2 regions of the Aquabacter albus genome follow, and region 1 is predicted to be linked to the other one. Evidence: riboswitches for the same ligand, from Rfam matches in the RefSeq annotation. Region 1 holds a riboswitch; the other holds the start of a gene.
What was found. A riboswitch is a leader RNA that binds a small molecule or an ion and turns the genes downstream of it on or off. The one in region 1 is predicted to bind thiamine pyrophosphate.
Positions count from the first base shown of each region.

Region 2: another riboswitch for thiamine pyrophosphate. It lies ahead of thiO (glycine oxidase ThiO); the one in region 1 lies ahead of ABLE91_RS21435 (LuxE/PaaK family acyltransferase).

Region 1 covers NZ_JBDZDT010000008.1:261,409-269,257, forward strand. The annotation lists gene ABLE91_RS21415 (ABC transporter substrate-binding protein) at 1-137, shown strand, start outside; gene ABLE91_RS21420 (LLM class flavin-dependent oxidoreductase) at 164-1,291, shown strand; gene ABLE91_RS21425 (aspartate dehydrogenase) at 1,490-2,320, shown strand; gene ABLE91_RS21430 (NAD(P)-dependent oxidoreductase) at 2,461-3,375, shown strand; TPP riboswitch at 3,434-3,563, shown strand; gene ABLE91_RS21435 (LuxE/PaaK family acyltransferase) at 3,650-4,726, shown strand; gene ABLE91_RS21440 (acyl-CoA reductase) at 4,731-6,179, shown strand; gene ABLE91_RS21445 (ABC transporter ATP-binding protein) at 6,169-6,942, shown strand; gene ABLE91_RS21450 (ABC transporter permease) at 6,939-7,688, shown strand; gene ABLE91_RS21455 (ABC transporter substrate-binding protein) at 7,692-7,849, shown strand, end outside.
Region 2 covers NZ_JBDZDT010000002.1:701,137-708,985, forward strand. The annotation lists gene ABLE91_RS06415 (hypothetical protein) at 1-89, opposite strand, end outside; gene ABLE91_RS06420 (thiazole synthase) at 158-937, opposite strand; gene thiS (sulfur carrier protein ThiS) at 959-1,177, opposite strand; gene thiO (glycine oxidase ThiO) at 1,181-2,344, opposite strand; TPP riboswitch at 2,333-2,432, opposite strand; gene ABLE91_RS06435 (glutathione S-transferase family protein) at 2,554-3,165, shown strand; gene ABLE91_RS06440 (NUDIX domain-containing protein) at 3,198-3,641, shown strand; gene amaB (L-piperidine-6-carboxylate dehydrogenase) at 3,896-5,398, shown strand; gene ABLE91_RS06450 (acyl-CoA dehydrogenase) at 5,422-6,639, shown strand; gene ABLE91_RS06455 (CaiB/BaiF CoA transferase family protein) at 6,752-7,849, shown strand, end outside.

The DNA.
Region 1 (7,849 bases):
CGCCCGACGCGGGCTTCCGCGCCGAGCAGCAGCTCCATGCGGACATCTTCGCCAGGTTCGGCCTCATCCCCGAAGCCATCGACGTAACCGACACGGTCGACGCCTCCCATTTCCCCCAACTCGCCCGCTCCGCCTGAGCGCGCCAGACAACGAGGGTCATCCCATGGAAGTCCTCTGGTATCTCACCGGCCCCGACGGCCGCTATCCCTGGCGCCCCGATGGCGCGCGCACGCTGAACTATGCCTATTTCCAGCAGCTCGCGCGGGCGGTGGACCATCTGGGCTTCACCGGCGCGCTGCTCGCCACCGGCTCCCACGATGCCTGGGTGCAAGGCTCGTCGCTGATCCCCTTCACGGACAATTTCCAGCATCTCATTGCGGCCCATCCGCCGCTGCTCTCGCCGACCCTCCTCGCCAAGATGATCACCACCTTCGACCAGTTCTCGAAGGGGCGCCTCAGGGTCAACATCGTCAATGGCGACGCCAAGCTGATGGCCCAGTTCGGCGTGCATCTCAGCCATGACGAGCGCTACGCCTATACGGACGAATACCTCACCGTGCTCACCGCCATGCTGCGCGGCGAGACGGTGAACTTCAAAGGCAAGTACATCCATATCGTCGATGGCGGCGTACCCCTGCCCCCGGTGCAGCGCCCCCGCGTGCCGCTCTGGTTCGGCGGCTCCTCCCCCGCCGCCCACGAGGTCGCCGCCAAGCACATCGACACCTACCTCTCCTGGGGCGAGACGCCGGAGCAGGCGGAGGCGAAGGTCCGCGAGGTGAAGGCGCTGGCCGCCAAGCATGGCCGTGCCGACAAGATCAATTTCGGCATCCGCCTCTATGTGATCGTGCGCGAGACCGAGGAGGCCGCGTGGGCGGCCGCCCAGGACCTCTACGACCACATGGACGAGGCTGCCATCGCCGGCGCCCAGGCCTATGTGGCGGGCATCGATTCCATCGGCCAGCAGCGCATGTCCGCGCTCCACGGCGGGCGCAAGCCCAAGGATTTGCGTGAGTTGGAGATCGCGCCGAACCTGTGGTCCGGCATCGGGCTCGTCCGCCACGGGCCGGGCACCGCTTTGGTGGGCAGCCCGCAGCAGGTGCTGGCGCGCATCCAGGACTATCGGGACGCCGGCATCGAGGTGCTGATCGTCTCCGGCATGCCGCTCCTGGAAGAAGCCTATCGCTTCGCCGAGCTGGTCCTGCCGCATCTGCCGGTCGACCGCGCGGTGGACGAGGGCATCACCTCCGCCTGGACGAAGGAGCGCGACACCGCCTGGCGCAAGACCGCGTGAGCCTCGGCGGGATTTAGCCTCGCTCCTTCCGGCCCCGAGCAGAAGGTTGCGAACTTCCGACAATGGATCTCGCGAGCCGCTGCGGAATGACACCTGCACATGAATGGAGGCTGAAAAGTCATTTGCACCGTGCAGCGCAAGTCCATATCCCAGGCAGGATCTTCATTCCCGCTTGAGGCGGTTACCCGGAGCGCAAAGGTGAATACGGAAGGATCGTCGGCGGAGAAGGCGCTGAGGGTGGGCATCGCCGGGCTCGGCGCGATCGGCAAGGCGGTGGCGGAGCGCCTGATCCAGGGCATGCCCGGCCTGCGCCTGTCTGCCATTGCCACGCGGAGCACGGCGGCGGCAGAGCAGTTCCTCGGCGAACGCCGTGCGCGGGCGACGCTCACCGACCTCGCGGGATTGCCGCCGCTCTGCGATGTCATCGTCGAGGCCTTGCCCGCGTCCGCATTCGACGCGGTTGCCGAACCGGCGCTGCGGGCGGGGCGCACGCTCGTCGTCATCAGCGTCGGCGCGCTGCTGACGCGCCCTGGACTGGAGGAGGTCGCCGCACGGCACGGCGGGCGCATCGTCGTGCCCACAGGGGCCCTCCTCGGCCTCGATGCCGTGCAGGCCGCCGCGCAGGGCGAGATTCATTCGGTGCGGATGGTCACGCGCAAGCCGCCGCGGGGCCTCGCCGGCGCTCCCTACATTGTCGCGCACAAGATCAGCCTTGACGGGCTCGGCGCGCCGCTCAAGGTCTTTGAAGGCACCGCAAGGGATGCGGTGGTGGGCTTCCCTGCCAACGTCAATGTGGTGGCCGCGCTCAGCCTCGCCGGGATCGGGCCGGACCGCACCGTGATCGAGATCTGGGCCGACCCTGCGCTTGAGCGCAACCACCATGCCATCTCCGTGGACAGCGACAGCGCGTCCTTCTCCATGGAGATCGCCAACATCCCGTCGGAGAATCCGAAGACCGGCCGCATCACGGCGCTGAGCGTGATCGCCGCCCTCAGCAAGCTTCAGGCGCCGATCAGCGTCGGCACCTGAAGTTCACGCCAGGGCGCGACGCGCGATCTCCGCGCGCTGCGCCTTGCCGTTCCGAGTCAGCCTCAGCGCCGGGGTGTCCGCTGGCCTCCGCATCGTGCCAAGCTATAGAGTGGCTCCGACAGACCTCAGGAGCCCGTTGCATGCGTGCCGTTTTCGTGGATGCCAGCCCGACGCTTGCGGATGTCATGGACCGTCTCCATCGCGCCGGCGACCCGCCCATGACCGTGCATCGCGACCCGGACGTGACGCCGGCGGAGCTGCCCGCGGTTCTCGACGGCGCGCAGATCGCCGTGATCGACCACACCGCCTTGCCGACCGGGATCGCACGCCAATGCGCCGGGCTGAAGCATGTGGTGTTTCTCGGCACCGGTGCCCGAAGCTACATGAACCCCGAGGAACTGGCGGCGCTCGGCATCTCCGTCCACCTCATCAAGGGCTATGGCGACACCGCCGTGGCCGAGTGCACCTTCGCGCTCATGTGGGCGTCGGCCAAGGGCCTTGCCAAAATGGATCGGGGCGTGCGCGCGGGACGTTGGCTGCGCACCGATGGTGTTCAGCTCACGGGCAAGACGCTGGGTCTCATCGGCGTCGGCGGCATCGGGGGCGAGATGGCGCGCCTCGCCCTCGGCGCGGGCATGCGGGTGCTCGCCTGGAACCGCTCGCCCAGGGATTTTCCCAACGTACAGTTCGTGTCCCTGGAGGAACTGCTGGCGGAAAGCCACGTGGTGTCCATGCACCTCCTGCTCAGCGACGAGACCCGCGGCTTCCTCTCCGCCGCCCGCATCGCCGATATGCGGCCGGGCGTTATCTTGGTGAACACCGCCCGCGGCGCCTTGATCGACGAGGAGGCCCTGGTTGCGGCGCTGAGGTCCGGGCACGTGGGACATGCGGGCCTGGACGTCTTCGTCACCGAACCGCTGCCGGCGGACCATCCGTTCACGACCCTCGACAACGTGACGCTCTCGGCCCATTCGGCCTTTCGCACGCCTGAGGCCAGCGACAACCTCATAGAGGCGGCCCTGGTGCACTGCCGCCGCATCAGCGCAGAGGCGTGAGAACAAACCTGCATTTGCCCGCTCCACTTGACAACGCGCCATATGAACCGCCACCTAGCCGGGTTCCCAGGGGGGCCTCGCGAGGAGGCTGAGATTCCGCCGGCTCGGACTTCAGGTCCCGGCAACGCGGTGACCCTACGAACCTGATCCGGATCATGCCGGCGTAGGGATGCGGGACAGGCGGCCGAAGGGCCCTGATTCCAGCTGCGCTCATGGTCCTTTTGCGATCCACATCCGTTAGGCGGTGCCGGCGGGTCGGGGAGGAGTGGCCGAGGTGACGCAAGCCGAGATCATCGACGCGCTGTTGGCGTTCATCGCGCGTCCGGACGCGCCGGAAGCCGAGTTCGAAGCCATGGCGCTGAAGGTGTTCGCCTATCAGTTCCTGCACAACGAGCCCTATCGCCGCTTCGCCCTCCAGCGCGGCCGCACGCCGCTTTCGGTCCGGCGCTGGCGCGACATCCCGCCGGTCCCGATCACCGCCTTCAAGGACCTGACGCTGAGCTGCACTCCGCCCGAGGCGGCCGAGCGCGTCTTCATGACCAGCGGCACGACGCAGGGCGTTCGCGGCCGCAGCTACCATCCCACGCTCGCCGTCTATGACCGCTCGATGCTGGTCAATTTCCGCCGGCGCTTCATGGGCGGCCGCGAGCGCATGCCCATGGGCATTCTCTTCCCCGACGAGACGGCGCTGCCCAACTCCTCGCTCGCCCATTACCTCGCGCTCGCCCGGCGCGAATGCGGCACGCCCGAAAGCGCGGTCTTCATCGGCGCGGACGGTCTCGACCTTGACCGGCTGCTGCCGGCCCTCGCCCATGCCGAAGCCAGTGGCGAACCTTATGCGCTTCTGGGCGCGAGCTATTCCTTCGTGCCGCTGATGGATGCGCTGGCGGCCCGGGGCCTGCGCTTCGCTTTGCCGGCCGGCAGCCTCATCCTCGACACCGGAGGCTTCAAGGGCCAGTCGCGCGAGCTGGCGCCGGACGAATTCTATGACGGACTCTCGGCGGCTTTCGGCGTGCCGCGCAGCGCCTGCATCAACATGTACGGCATGACCGAATTGAGCACCCAGTTCTACGACGACGGCAATGCGACCGTCCCGCCCGTGAAATCCGGCCCCCACTGGATCCGCAGCCGGGTGGTCGATCCGCTCACCGGCACCGATTTGCCCGGAGGCGAGCGGGGCGTGCTGGTGCATCACGATCTCGCCCATTTCAACTGCGTCTCGGCCATCCTGACCGAGGATGCCGGCGAGATCGTGCCGGGCGGATTCCGCCTGTTCGGCCGGGTCGACGGGGAGGCCTCGAAGGGCTGCTCCGTGGCAGTGGCCGAGTTCCTGGCGGCGGCGCGAGGCTGAAGCGGTGATCGAATATGCCGGCCATCTGCCGGGCTTGAACCGGGACGACGTGCGCTGGCGCCATGTTCGCCATGCCGCCTGGGGCGAGACCGTCGAGATCGCCCTGCCGGAGCTGGACGAGACGCAGGCGCAGGCGCTTTGCGAGCGCGTGCGCGCAGGTGCCCGCGCCCGTCTTCGGCGGATGGAGATCGCGCGCATCGTGGCCGCGATCGATGCGGCGGTCGCCCGCCTGCTCGACCGGCAGCACCCGCTGCGCCGCAAGGCCGAGGATCTTCTCCCTGTTGTCACGGGCTATGACCGGGAAACGGTGCGCCTCGGCCTCACCAGCTATCTCAAGACCTTCCGCAAGCCGCAGCTCCTGCGCTTCCTGGCCGAGGACTTCCCCAATCCCGGCGTGCTCGATGGCTTCCAGCCGGCGACCAAGGGGGGTTTCCTGCGCGCCCAGGGCCCGGATCTGCTGCTGCATATCTGGGCCGGCAATGTCCCGGCTTTGCCGCTCTGGAGCCTGATCTGCGGGCTTCTGGTCAAGGCCGGCACGGTGGGCAAGCTCGCATCCGCCGAACCGCTCATGGCCGGCTGGTTCGCCAGCCTGATCGCCGAGATCGATCCGGAACTCGGCGAATGCCTCGCCATCGTCTGGTGGAAGGGCGGGGAGGAAGCGGGCGAAGCGACCTTCCTGCGCGCGGCCGACACGGTGATGGCCTATGGAAGCAACGCAACGCTCACGGCCCTTCGCGCAAAGCTGCCCGTCACCACGCGCTTCCTGCCGCACGGCCACAAGATCGGCTTCGGCGTGATCGCGCGCGCGGCGCTCGACAGCCGCAAAGCCATGATGCTCGCGCGCCTCGCGGCCCATGATGTCGCCCGCTACGAGCAGCAGGGCTGCTACTCCCCCCAATTGCTCTTCGTGGGGCGCGGCGGGCCGGTGGCGCCGGGCGAATTTGCCCGCTATGTCGCCCATGAGCTGGCCGCCCTCGCCCATCGCCATCCACGCCGCGGGCTTTCGCCCGAGGAGGCCGCATCCCTCGCCGCATGGCGGGGCACGCAGGAGCTGCGCGCGCTTGATGGCGGGGCGGAGCTTTTCGGCGAACCGGCCGATCCCTGGGCCGTGGTCCATGTGGAGACGCCCGAAGCCCTGGCCCCGACGGGGCTCAATCGCACGCTGAAGCTGGTTTCCGTCGACAGCCTCGATGCTGTCCCGGCCCTCGTCGCGCCGTACCGGACTTTCCTGCAGACCGCCGGCATCGCGGCGCCGCCGACCGAACTCTTCAGGCTCGCAGCGCAGCTCGGCGAGGTGGGCGTCACACGCATTGCCGCGCTCGGCCGCATGACCGCACCGGAAGCCGGCTGGCACCATGACGGCCGTTTCAGCCTGCTGGACCTCGTCACCATGACCGAGATCGAGCACAGCGCCGAGGCGGCGGCGGAAGGGTTCGCGCCCTATGTCGATTGACCCGTCCGCATCCGGCTTCGTCACCATCGACAGTGCCCGTTATCGCTATGGCGGCGTGGGCCCGGCGATCGTCGACGGCATCGACTGGACCATCCCGCGCGGCGCGATCCATTGCCTGCTCGGCCGCAGCGGCTGCGGCAAGACCACGCTGCTCAAGCTCGCCGCCGGCCTCCTCCTGCCGGATGAAGGCACGATCCGCATCGGCGGCGAGACGCTGCGCGGCCCCGGAGCGCGCATCGGCTTCGTCTTCCAGGCCCCGACCCTGCTCGCGTGGCTGAGCACGCTCGACAATGTGCTTCTGCCCCTCTCGCTGAAGCGCCGCCCCACGGCGGCCGACCGCGCTGCGGCGCTCGATCTGCTCGCGCTCGTCGGACTGGCGGACCACGCCGCGCGCCGGCCCTTCGAGCTTTCCGGCGGGCAGCAGAGCCGCGTCGCCGTGGCGCGCGCGTTGATCGGCGAACCGGACCTACTGCTGCTCGACGAGCCCTTCGCCGCGCTGGATGCCCTGACGCGCGAGGACTTGCAGGACGACCTCCTCCGGCTCTGCGCGCTGCGCGGCACGACGGCGCTGTTTGTCACCCATGATATCGCCGAGGCGGTCTATCTCGCCGACACGGTGGCGGTGATGGCGGCGGGCCGCCTCGTCCATGCGCGCACAATCGAGCTATCCCGCCCCCGCCACCGCGACATGCGCTATGCGGCCGCTTTCGCGGCGGCCTGCCAGGAGCTGCGCGGAGCCATGGACGAGAGGCTGGCGGCATGAAGGCGCGCCTGCCCTCCGCGCTGCTGCTCGTGGCGCTCATCGCCGCCTGGGAGGCATGGTGCCGGCTGGGTGCCGTGCCGGCGCTCGTCCTGCCTCCGCCATCCGCCGTCCTCGCCACGCTGTGGGGCGAGATCGTCTCGGGCCGGCTCTGGCCGCATCTCGCCGTCACGGCGGCGGAGATGGCGCTGGGCCTCGGCATCGGCGCGGCCGTCGGGCTCGCCATCGGCATCCTGCTTGCGGAAGTCCCTGCCCTCAGCCGCCTGCTGCGGCCCTATGTGCTGGCGAGCCAGCTCGTGCCCAAGCTCGCGCTCGGGCCGCTTTTCATCATCTGGTTCGGCTTTGGCATGACGCCGACTGTGGTCATCACGGCGCTGATCTGCTTCTTCCCGCTGATGGAGAATACGCTGACCGGCCTTGGCGAGGTGGATCCCGCCCGGCGCGAGCTCTTCCGCATGCTGGGAGCGAGCCGCCTCCAGACCTTGTTGCGCCTCAAGCTGCCGGCGGCGCTGCCGGTCATCATGGCGGGCCTGCGCGTCACGGTCGTCCTCGCGCTCGTCGGCGCCGTGGTGGGCGAGTTCATCGGGGGGCGGGCGGGCCTCGGCGCCTCCATCATCGCCGCCCAGAGCGTGATGGATTCGAGCCTGATGTTCGCGCTGTTCATCGTGATCACCGCACTCGGAATGCTGCTCTACGAGGCGGTGCGCGCCCTGGAGCGCCGGGTGCTCCATCGCTTCTCGAAAGGCTAGATCATGCCTGCACCATCCGCCTTGCGCCTTGCCTTCCTCTTCGCCCTGTCGTGGCTCGCTGCCGGGCCGGCGGCCGCCCAGCCGCTCGACAAGGTCACCGTCGCCGGCTGGAGCCAGCCCATCAGCGAGATCACGAACCTGCTGGCGGAGCCGGACAAGGG
Region 2 (7,849 bases), on a different contig from region 1:
ACGGCCACAGCCTGCGCAAAGGCGCTCTGGGAAACTGCGAAGGCGGAGATAGCCGCAAAGGCCCATGCGAGGGCCGTTCTCACCATCATGTTTTCCGTTCCTCAGTCATTCCGTCCGGGGGCTTTCCTATCCGGCCCGGTCCAAGGGAGGATGACGCTCAGGTGCCCACCAGCCCGAATTCAGGGCTCGACGCCTCGGCGTGGAGCTTCTTCGGGATGCGCCCGGAGAGCCGCGCGAGGCGCCCGCCGTCCACCGCGTGCCGAAAGGCGGCGGCCATGCGCACGGGATCGTGCGCCCTGGACACCGCGGTATTGAGCAGCACCGCCGCGCAGCCCAGCTCCATGGCGAGCGCGGCGTCGGAAGCCGTGCCGATGCCCGCATCCAGCACCACCGGCACCGGGGAGCGGGCGCAGATCAATTCGATCATGTGCGGGTTGGCGATGCCGAGGCCCGAGCCGATCATGGAGCCAAGCGGCATCACGGTGGCGGCGCCGAGATCCGCCAGCTTCTGGCAGGTGACGGGGTCGTCATTGCAATAAGGCAGCACCACGAAGCCGCGATTGACCAGCTCCTCGGTGGCTTTGAGCAGCTCCTCCACATTGGGATAGAGCAGCTCGCGATCGCCGATCACCTCCAGCTTCACCCAGTTGGTCTCCAGCGCCTCGCGCGCCAGTTCGGCAGTGAGGACGGCGTCCTTGGCGGTCTGGCAGCCGGCGGTGTTGGGCAGGATGTGAACGCGGCCGGTGAGGAGGTCGGTCAGGCTCTCCTCATAGCTCGCAAGGCTGATACGGCGGATGGAGGCCGTGGCCATCTCGGAGCCGGACGCCTCCAGCGCGTCGAGGAACACCTTCTGGTTGGGGTAGCCGGCGGTGCCGAGGAAAAGCCGCGAAGTGAAGCTGCGGCCGGCGATGACGAGGGGATCGGAAAAGGAAGTCATGTCTTGTCTTTCAGCAGGGTCTCAACCGCCCTGCCTGGCCTGGATGATCTCGATGGTGTCGCCAGCGGCGAGTTGCTGCTCGGCCCAGCGGGCACGCGGCACCACGGCACCATTCAGCGCCACGGCGATGCCCTTGCGGGCGGGATCGACGCCCTTGGCGTCGAGAAGGTCGGCGATGGTGGCAACGTCCAGAGCTTCGGGCGCGCCGTTCACGCGCAGATCGAGGAGGGTGGTCTGCATGGCCTACTCCGCCGCGGCGCGCGGGCGGAACCGGTCCGCGCCGAAGGGGGCGGCCAGCGGGTCGAGCCGGCCTTCGAGGATAAGTTCGGCCATCACCTTCGCCGTCACCGGCAGAAGGAGGATGCCGTTGCGGTGGTGGCCGGTGGCATAGACGAGCCCCTCCACTTCGCTCGGGCCCAGGATGGGCGCATCGTCCCGGCTGCCGGGGCGGAAGCCCACCCATTGCTCGATGATGGGCAGCTCCTCGATGGTGGGCAGCGCCCGCCAGGCATGGGTGAGCAGCGCAAGCTGCCCGCCGGCGGTGAGCTGCGTGTCGAAGCCCTTCTCCTCCACGGTCGCGCCGATAATGAGACGACCGTCTCTCCGGGGAACCATATAGGTGCCCGGCCCCCACAGCACATGATCGAGGACCGGATTGGCCGGATCCATCTGGAGCGCCAGCATCTGGCCCTTGATGGGGCGCACGGGCAGAGGCGCCACGGGGGCGATGTCCACCCCGCGCGACCATGCGCCGGCGGCGAGCACGATGATGTCCGCCTTGTGCAGTTCGCCGCCCACCATGACCCCGCGGCGGCTGGAGGCGGTCTCGACCTTGGTGACCGGCGCATCCTCATGGAGCAGCACGCCGGCCTTCAGAGCGGCCGCCTTCAGGGCGGCGGCGACCTTTCGGTTGTCCACCTGATGGTCCTCGGGGCACCAGAGCGCGCCTGCAAGCTGGGTGGCGAGATGGGGCTCGCGGCGCCGCGCCTCGGCGGCGGTGAGCCATTCCACCGGCAGGCCCAGTTTCTTCTGGAAGGCGTGCTGGTGGCGGAGTTTTGCCGCATCGTCGGCGGTGAGGGCGACCACAAGGGTGCCGCTCTCCCGCAGGTCCACCTTGAGGCCCGAGGCCGCTTCCAGCTCGGCGGCGAAGGCGGGCCAGAGGCGCTGGCTCTCGCGGTTGAGGTCGAGCAGCGTCTCCTCGCCGGGCTCGGCCTCGGCGCAGGCGGCAAGCATGCCGGCGGCGGCATGGCTCGCGCCCATGCCGGCCTTGCCGGAATCAAAAATGTCCACCCGGCAGCCCGCTTCCGCGAGCCGCCAGCCGATGGCAAGGCCGACCACCCCCGCGCCGACAATGGCGATGGTGGGACGGGACTTCACAATAGATGGGGGCGATAAGCTCTCGCTCATCGGCTCCTCCCTACGCTGGCATGATCCAGACAGGTTCGATGGGTATGATCTCAGCCATGCATTATGCATGGCACCCCAGGCCGTCCAGTTATTATCGCCGCTCTCTTCTGAGACGGCAAGGGGAACCGCGCCAAAGGGCCGCCAAGCCCGTTGCCGTAGAGTAATGTTCTTGTTATGTTCCGATCTGTATTCAGGAGGAGATGCCGCGCATGAAACTCTATTGGGCCCCGCACACCCGCGCCTTCCGCACGCTCTGGATGATGGAGGAGGCCGGCATTCCCTATGAGCGCGAGTTGGTCGACATCAACGACGGGTCGCTGCAAACCGAGCGCTACCGCGCCATCAACCCCATGATGAAGGTGCCCGCGCTGGAGCATGGTGAGGCGAAGATGGCCGAAAGCGGGGCCATCTGCGCCTATGTGGCGGACCTCGCCCCCGAGGCGAATCTCGCCCCGCCCATCGGCGATCCCGCGCGCGGGCGCTATCTGCACTGGATGTTCTTCGACGCCGCCTGCCTGGAGGCCGCCTTCGTGGAGCGGATGGCGAAAGTGGAGATTCCCTCCCGCGCCGCCGGCTGGGGCTCATTCGACCGCGTGATGGATGTGGTGGAAAACCTTATCTCGCCCGGCCCCTGGGTGCTGGGAGATCGTTTCAGCGCGGCCGACGTGATGCTCGGCAGCGACATCTGGTACGGCATCGAGCTCCTGAAGGTGATCAAGGACCACCCCATCCTTGAGGATTATTCGGCACGATGCGTGGCGCGCCCCGCCTTTCAACGGGCCGAGGCCATCGAGGCCGAGGCGCTGGCCGCCAAAGGCTGATTTCGCCACGATGCGGAGGGTATAAGGGAGGCATGTTGCCCTTCCGCCCCCTTATTCGCCGTGTCACCCACGGCCTAACCCTCGGCGTCCGCACCATCGTCCTCGATGGGGACGAGCGCGTGCTTCTGGTCCGCCACGGCTACGCCCCCGGCTGGCATTTGCCGGGGGGCGGGGTCGATGTGGGCGAGACCACGGAGGATGCGGCGCGGCGCGAGCTGCTGGAGGAGACCAACGTCTCCGCCACCGGGCCGCTTCTGCTTCTCGGCCTCTATTTCAACGCCCGATTCGGCAAGCGCGACCATGTGGCCTGCTACCGGGTGACGGGTTTCGTCTGCGGGGAGGTGCCGAAGCCGAATTTCGAGATCGCGGAGATGGGCTTCTTCGCGCTCCGGGCCCTGCCGGACGGCGTCTCGCCCGGCACGGCGCGCCGGCTGGCTGAGCTGCGCGGCGAGGCGGAGATGTCGCCATTGTGGTGATTTAGGTTCTTCCGGAGCCGTCATGCCCGGACTTGATCCGGGCATCTTTGCGTTACGGCGGGAGATCCCCGGATCAAGTCCGGGGATGACAATCCGCTGGCAGGGGCGGCGTCGCCAACAACACCGATTGGCCCCCGTGCGCGAAGGTCGTAATGTGCCCGCCGACGCATCGGGCACGGCGCAAATGCCCGTATTGCATGGCAAAACGAACCTGGGAGCGCCCTCCTGTGCTGGATCTGACCCATGCCGCCAGCGTGGCCAAGGAAGCCCGTTCGCTCCTTGAGCGCCTCGGCGTGCCGGCGCAGGCTCTCGACGGCGGCAGCCTCTCCGCGCGCTCGCCGCTGACCGGGGAAGAGGTCGCGCGGCTCACGGAAACGCCCGACGTCACCGAGGCCATCGGCAAGGCCCATTCCGCTTTCCTGAAATGGCGCACTGTGCCCGCCCCGCGGCGGGGGGAGCTGGTGCGGCTGCTGGGCGAGGAATTGCGCGCCGCCAAGGCCGATCTCGGCCGGCTCGTCACGCTGGAAGCGGGCAAGATCCTCTCCGAGGGCCTCGGCGAGGTGCAGGAGATGATCGACATCTGCGATTTCGCCGCCGGCCTGTCGCGCCAGCTCCACGGCCTCACCATCTCCACCGAGCGCCCCGACCACCGCATGATGGAGACGTGGCATCCCGCCGGCGTAGTGGGCGTGATCAGCGCATTCAACTTTCCAGTGGCGGTCTGGTCCTGGAATGCGGCGCTTGCTTTCGTCTGCGGCGATGCGGTGGTGTGGAAGCCGTCCGAGAAGACCCCGCTGACGGCGCTCGCCGTGCAGGCCCTGTTCGCGCGCGCGGCGGCGCGCTTCGGCGATGCGCCGGAAGGCCTCTCCACACTGATCCTGGGCGGGCGCGGCGCTGGCGAGAAGATCGTCGCCGACCCCCGCATCCCCATCGTCTCCGCCACCGGCTCTACCGCCATGGGCCGCGCGGTGGCGCCGCGCCTTGCGGAGCGGTTCGCGAAAGCCATCCTGGAGCTGGGTGGGAATAATGGTGTCATCGTCTGCCCCTCGGCGGACCTCGATCTGACCCTGCGCGCCGTCGCCTTCGCCGCCATGGGCACCGCCGGCCAGCGCTGCACCACGCTGCGGCGGTTGATGGTCCATGACAGCGTTTATGAGACGATCGTCCCACGTTTGCGGCGGGCCTATGGCTCCGTGACGGTGGGCGATCCGCGCGCGGCAGGAACCCTGGTCGGCCCGCTGATCGACCGCGATGCCTTTGCCGGAATGGAGCGCGCGCTCCAGGCGGCCCGCGCCGATGGCGGCCATGTCACCGGCGGGGAGCGCGTGGGGGCGGACGCGGCGCCCAATGCCTATTATGTGCGGCCCGCCCTCGTGGAGATGCCCGGGCAGACCGACGTCGTGAAGGCTGAGACCTTCGCGCCCATCCTCTATGTGCTGCGCTACAGCACCCTTGAGGAGGCCATCGCGCTCCACAATGACGTGCCCCAGGGCCTCGCCTCCTCCATCTTCACCACCGACCTGCGCGAGGCCGAGCGGTTCCTCTCCGTCGCGGGGTCGGACTGCGGCATCGTCAACGTGAATATCGGCCCCTCCGGCGCCGAGATCGGCGGCGCTTTCGGCGGGGAGAAGGAGACCGGCGGCGGGCGCGAGGCAGGTTCCGACAGCTGGAAGGCCTATATGCGCCGCGCCACCAACACCATCAATTACGGCACAACGCTGCCGCTGGCCCAGGGCGTCTCGTTCGACGTCGGCTAGAACCTTCAAGAGGAGAAAAGATTATGGCCGAGCCCGCTAAGCTGGACGACGCCCGCGCCTCCAAGGCCGGCTTCGACTGGCAGGATCCCTTCGACCTCGAAAGCCAGCTCACCGAGGAAGAGCGCCTGGTGCGCGACACCGCGCGGAACTATGCGCAGGAAAAGCTGCTGCCGCGCGTGACCTCCGCCTATCTGGATGAGCGCTTCGACCGCGAGATCCTGAACGAGATGGGCGCCCTCGGCCTGCTCGGCCCCACCATTCCGGAAGCCTATGGCGGCGCCGGCCTCGGCTATGTCTCCTACGGCCTTGCGGCGCGCGAGGTGGAGCGGGTGGATTCGGGCTACCGCTCCACCATGAGCGTCCAGTCCTCCCTCGTCATGCACCCCATCTATGCCTATGGCGATGAGGCGCAGCGCAAGAAATACCTGCCCAAGCTCGCCTCCGGCGAATGGATCGGCTGCTTCGGCCTCACCGAGCCGGATGCGGGCTCCGACCCCGGCGGCATGCGCACCCGGGCCGAGAAGATCGATGGCGGCTACCGCCTCAACGGCGCGAAGATGTGGATCTCCAACGCTCCCGTGGCCGATGTGGCGGTGATCTGGGGCAAGTCCTCGGCCCATGGCGACCAGATCCGCGGCTTCCTGGTGGAGCGCGGCGCCAAGGGCTTCTCCACGCCGAAGATCGAGAAGAAGCTCTCGCTGCGGGCTTCCATCACCGGCGAGGTGGTGCTGGAAAATGTGGAGATTCCCGAAGAGAACCTTCTTCCCAACGTCTCCGGCCTGAAGGGGCCGTTCGGCTGCCTCAACCGGGCGCGCTACGGCATCGGCTGGGGCGCGCTGGGCGCGGCGGAAGCCTGCCTTGCCGCCGCCCGGCAATACACGCTGGACCGCAAGCAGTTCGGCCGGCCGCTCGCCGCCACCCAGCTGGTGCAGAAGAAGCTGGCGGACATGTCCACCGACATCGCCTTCGGCCTCCAGGCGTGCTTGCGCGCCGGTCGCCTCTTCGACGAGGGACGGCTTGCGCCGGAGACCATCTCCTACCTCAAGCGCAACAATTGCCAGAAGGCGCTGGAGATCGCCCGCATCGCCCGCGACATGCACGGCGGCAACGGCATTTCCGCCGAGTTCCACGTGATGCGCCACGCGGCGAACCTGGAGACGGTGAACACCTATGAAGGCACCAGCGATATCCATGCGCTGATCATCGGCCGGGCCATTACGGGCATCCAGGCGTTCTTCTGAGCAGCGACCCCTCCCGCGCCGTGTACTCCCTCTCCCCTGCAAGCGGGAGAGGGGATTCCGGTTGCGAAGAGGGCGTGCCCTCACAACGATCCATTGAAGAGAAATTTCCGAAATGTCCGCACCCCTTGCCGGCGTCCGCGTCCTTGAGCTTGCCCGCATCCTCGCCGGCCCCTGGGCGGGGCAGCTTCTTGCCGATCTCGGCGCGGAGGTGATCAAGGTGGAGCGGGCGGGGGCGGGGGACGATACGCGCGGCTGGGGTCCGCCCTTCGCCACGGGGGCGGACGGCGCACCCATCGGTGCCGCCTATTTCCACGCCACCAATCGCGGCAAGAAATCCATCGAGGTGGACTTCGACAGCGCGGAGGGGCAGGCCACCGTGCGCGCGCTGGCGGCGCGCAGCGACGTGCTGATCGAGAATTTCAAGGTGGGCGGCCTCGTCAAGTTCGGGCTCGATTATGAGAGCCTGAAAAAGGTCAATCCGCGCCTGATCTATTGCTCCGTCACCGGCTTCGGCCAGACCGGCCCCTACGCGCCGCGCGCCGGCTACGATTATCTCGTGCAGGGCATGGGCGGGCTCATGGACCTCAATGGCGAGGCCGAGGGCGAGCCGCAGAAGGTGGGCGTGGCCGTGGCCGACATCTTCACCGGCCTCTATTCCGTGACCGGCATCCTCGCCGCCTTGCACCGAAGGGGAGAGACCGGGGAGGGCGCGCGCATCGACATGGCGCTTTTGGACACGCAGGTGAGCGTGCTCGCCAACCAGGCGCTCAATTATCTCGTCTCCGGCGAGGTGCCTCACCGCATGGGCAATGCGCACCCCAACATCGTGCCCTATCAGGTCTTCCCCGCGGCCGACGGGCACCTCATCGTCGCCGTTGGCAATGACGGCCAGTTCGCCCGCTTCTGCGCCGTGCTCGGCGCCCCCGATATCGCGCTCGACCCGCGCCATCTCAACAATGCCGACCGCGTGCGCAACCGCGACACGCTGTGCGCGACGCTCGCCGACCTTACCGCAAAATTCGCCCGCGACGACCTCCTCGCGCGCCTGGAAGGGGTGGGGGTGCCGGCGGCGCCCATCAATTCCATCGACCAGGTGTTCGAGGATCGTCAGGTGATCCATCGCGGGCTGAAGACCATGCTTCCGGAGGCGGGCGGCGGCACCATGGCCAGCGTCGCCAGCCCCATCGTCATGGACGGCGTGCGCATGGTC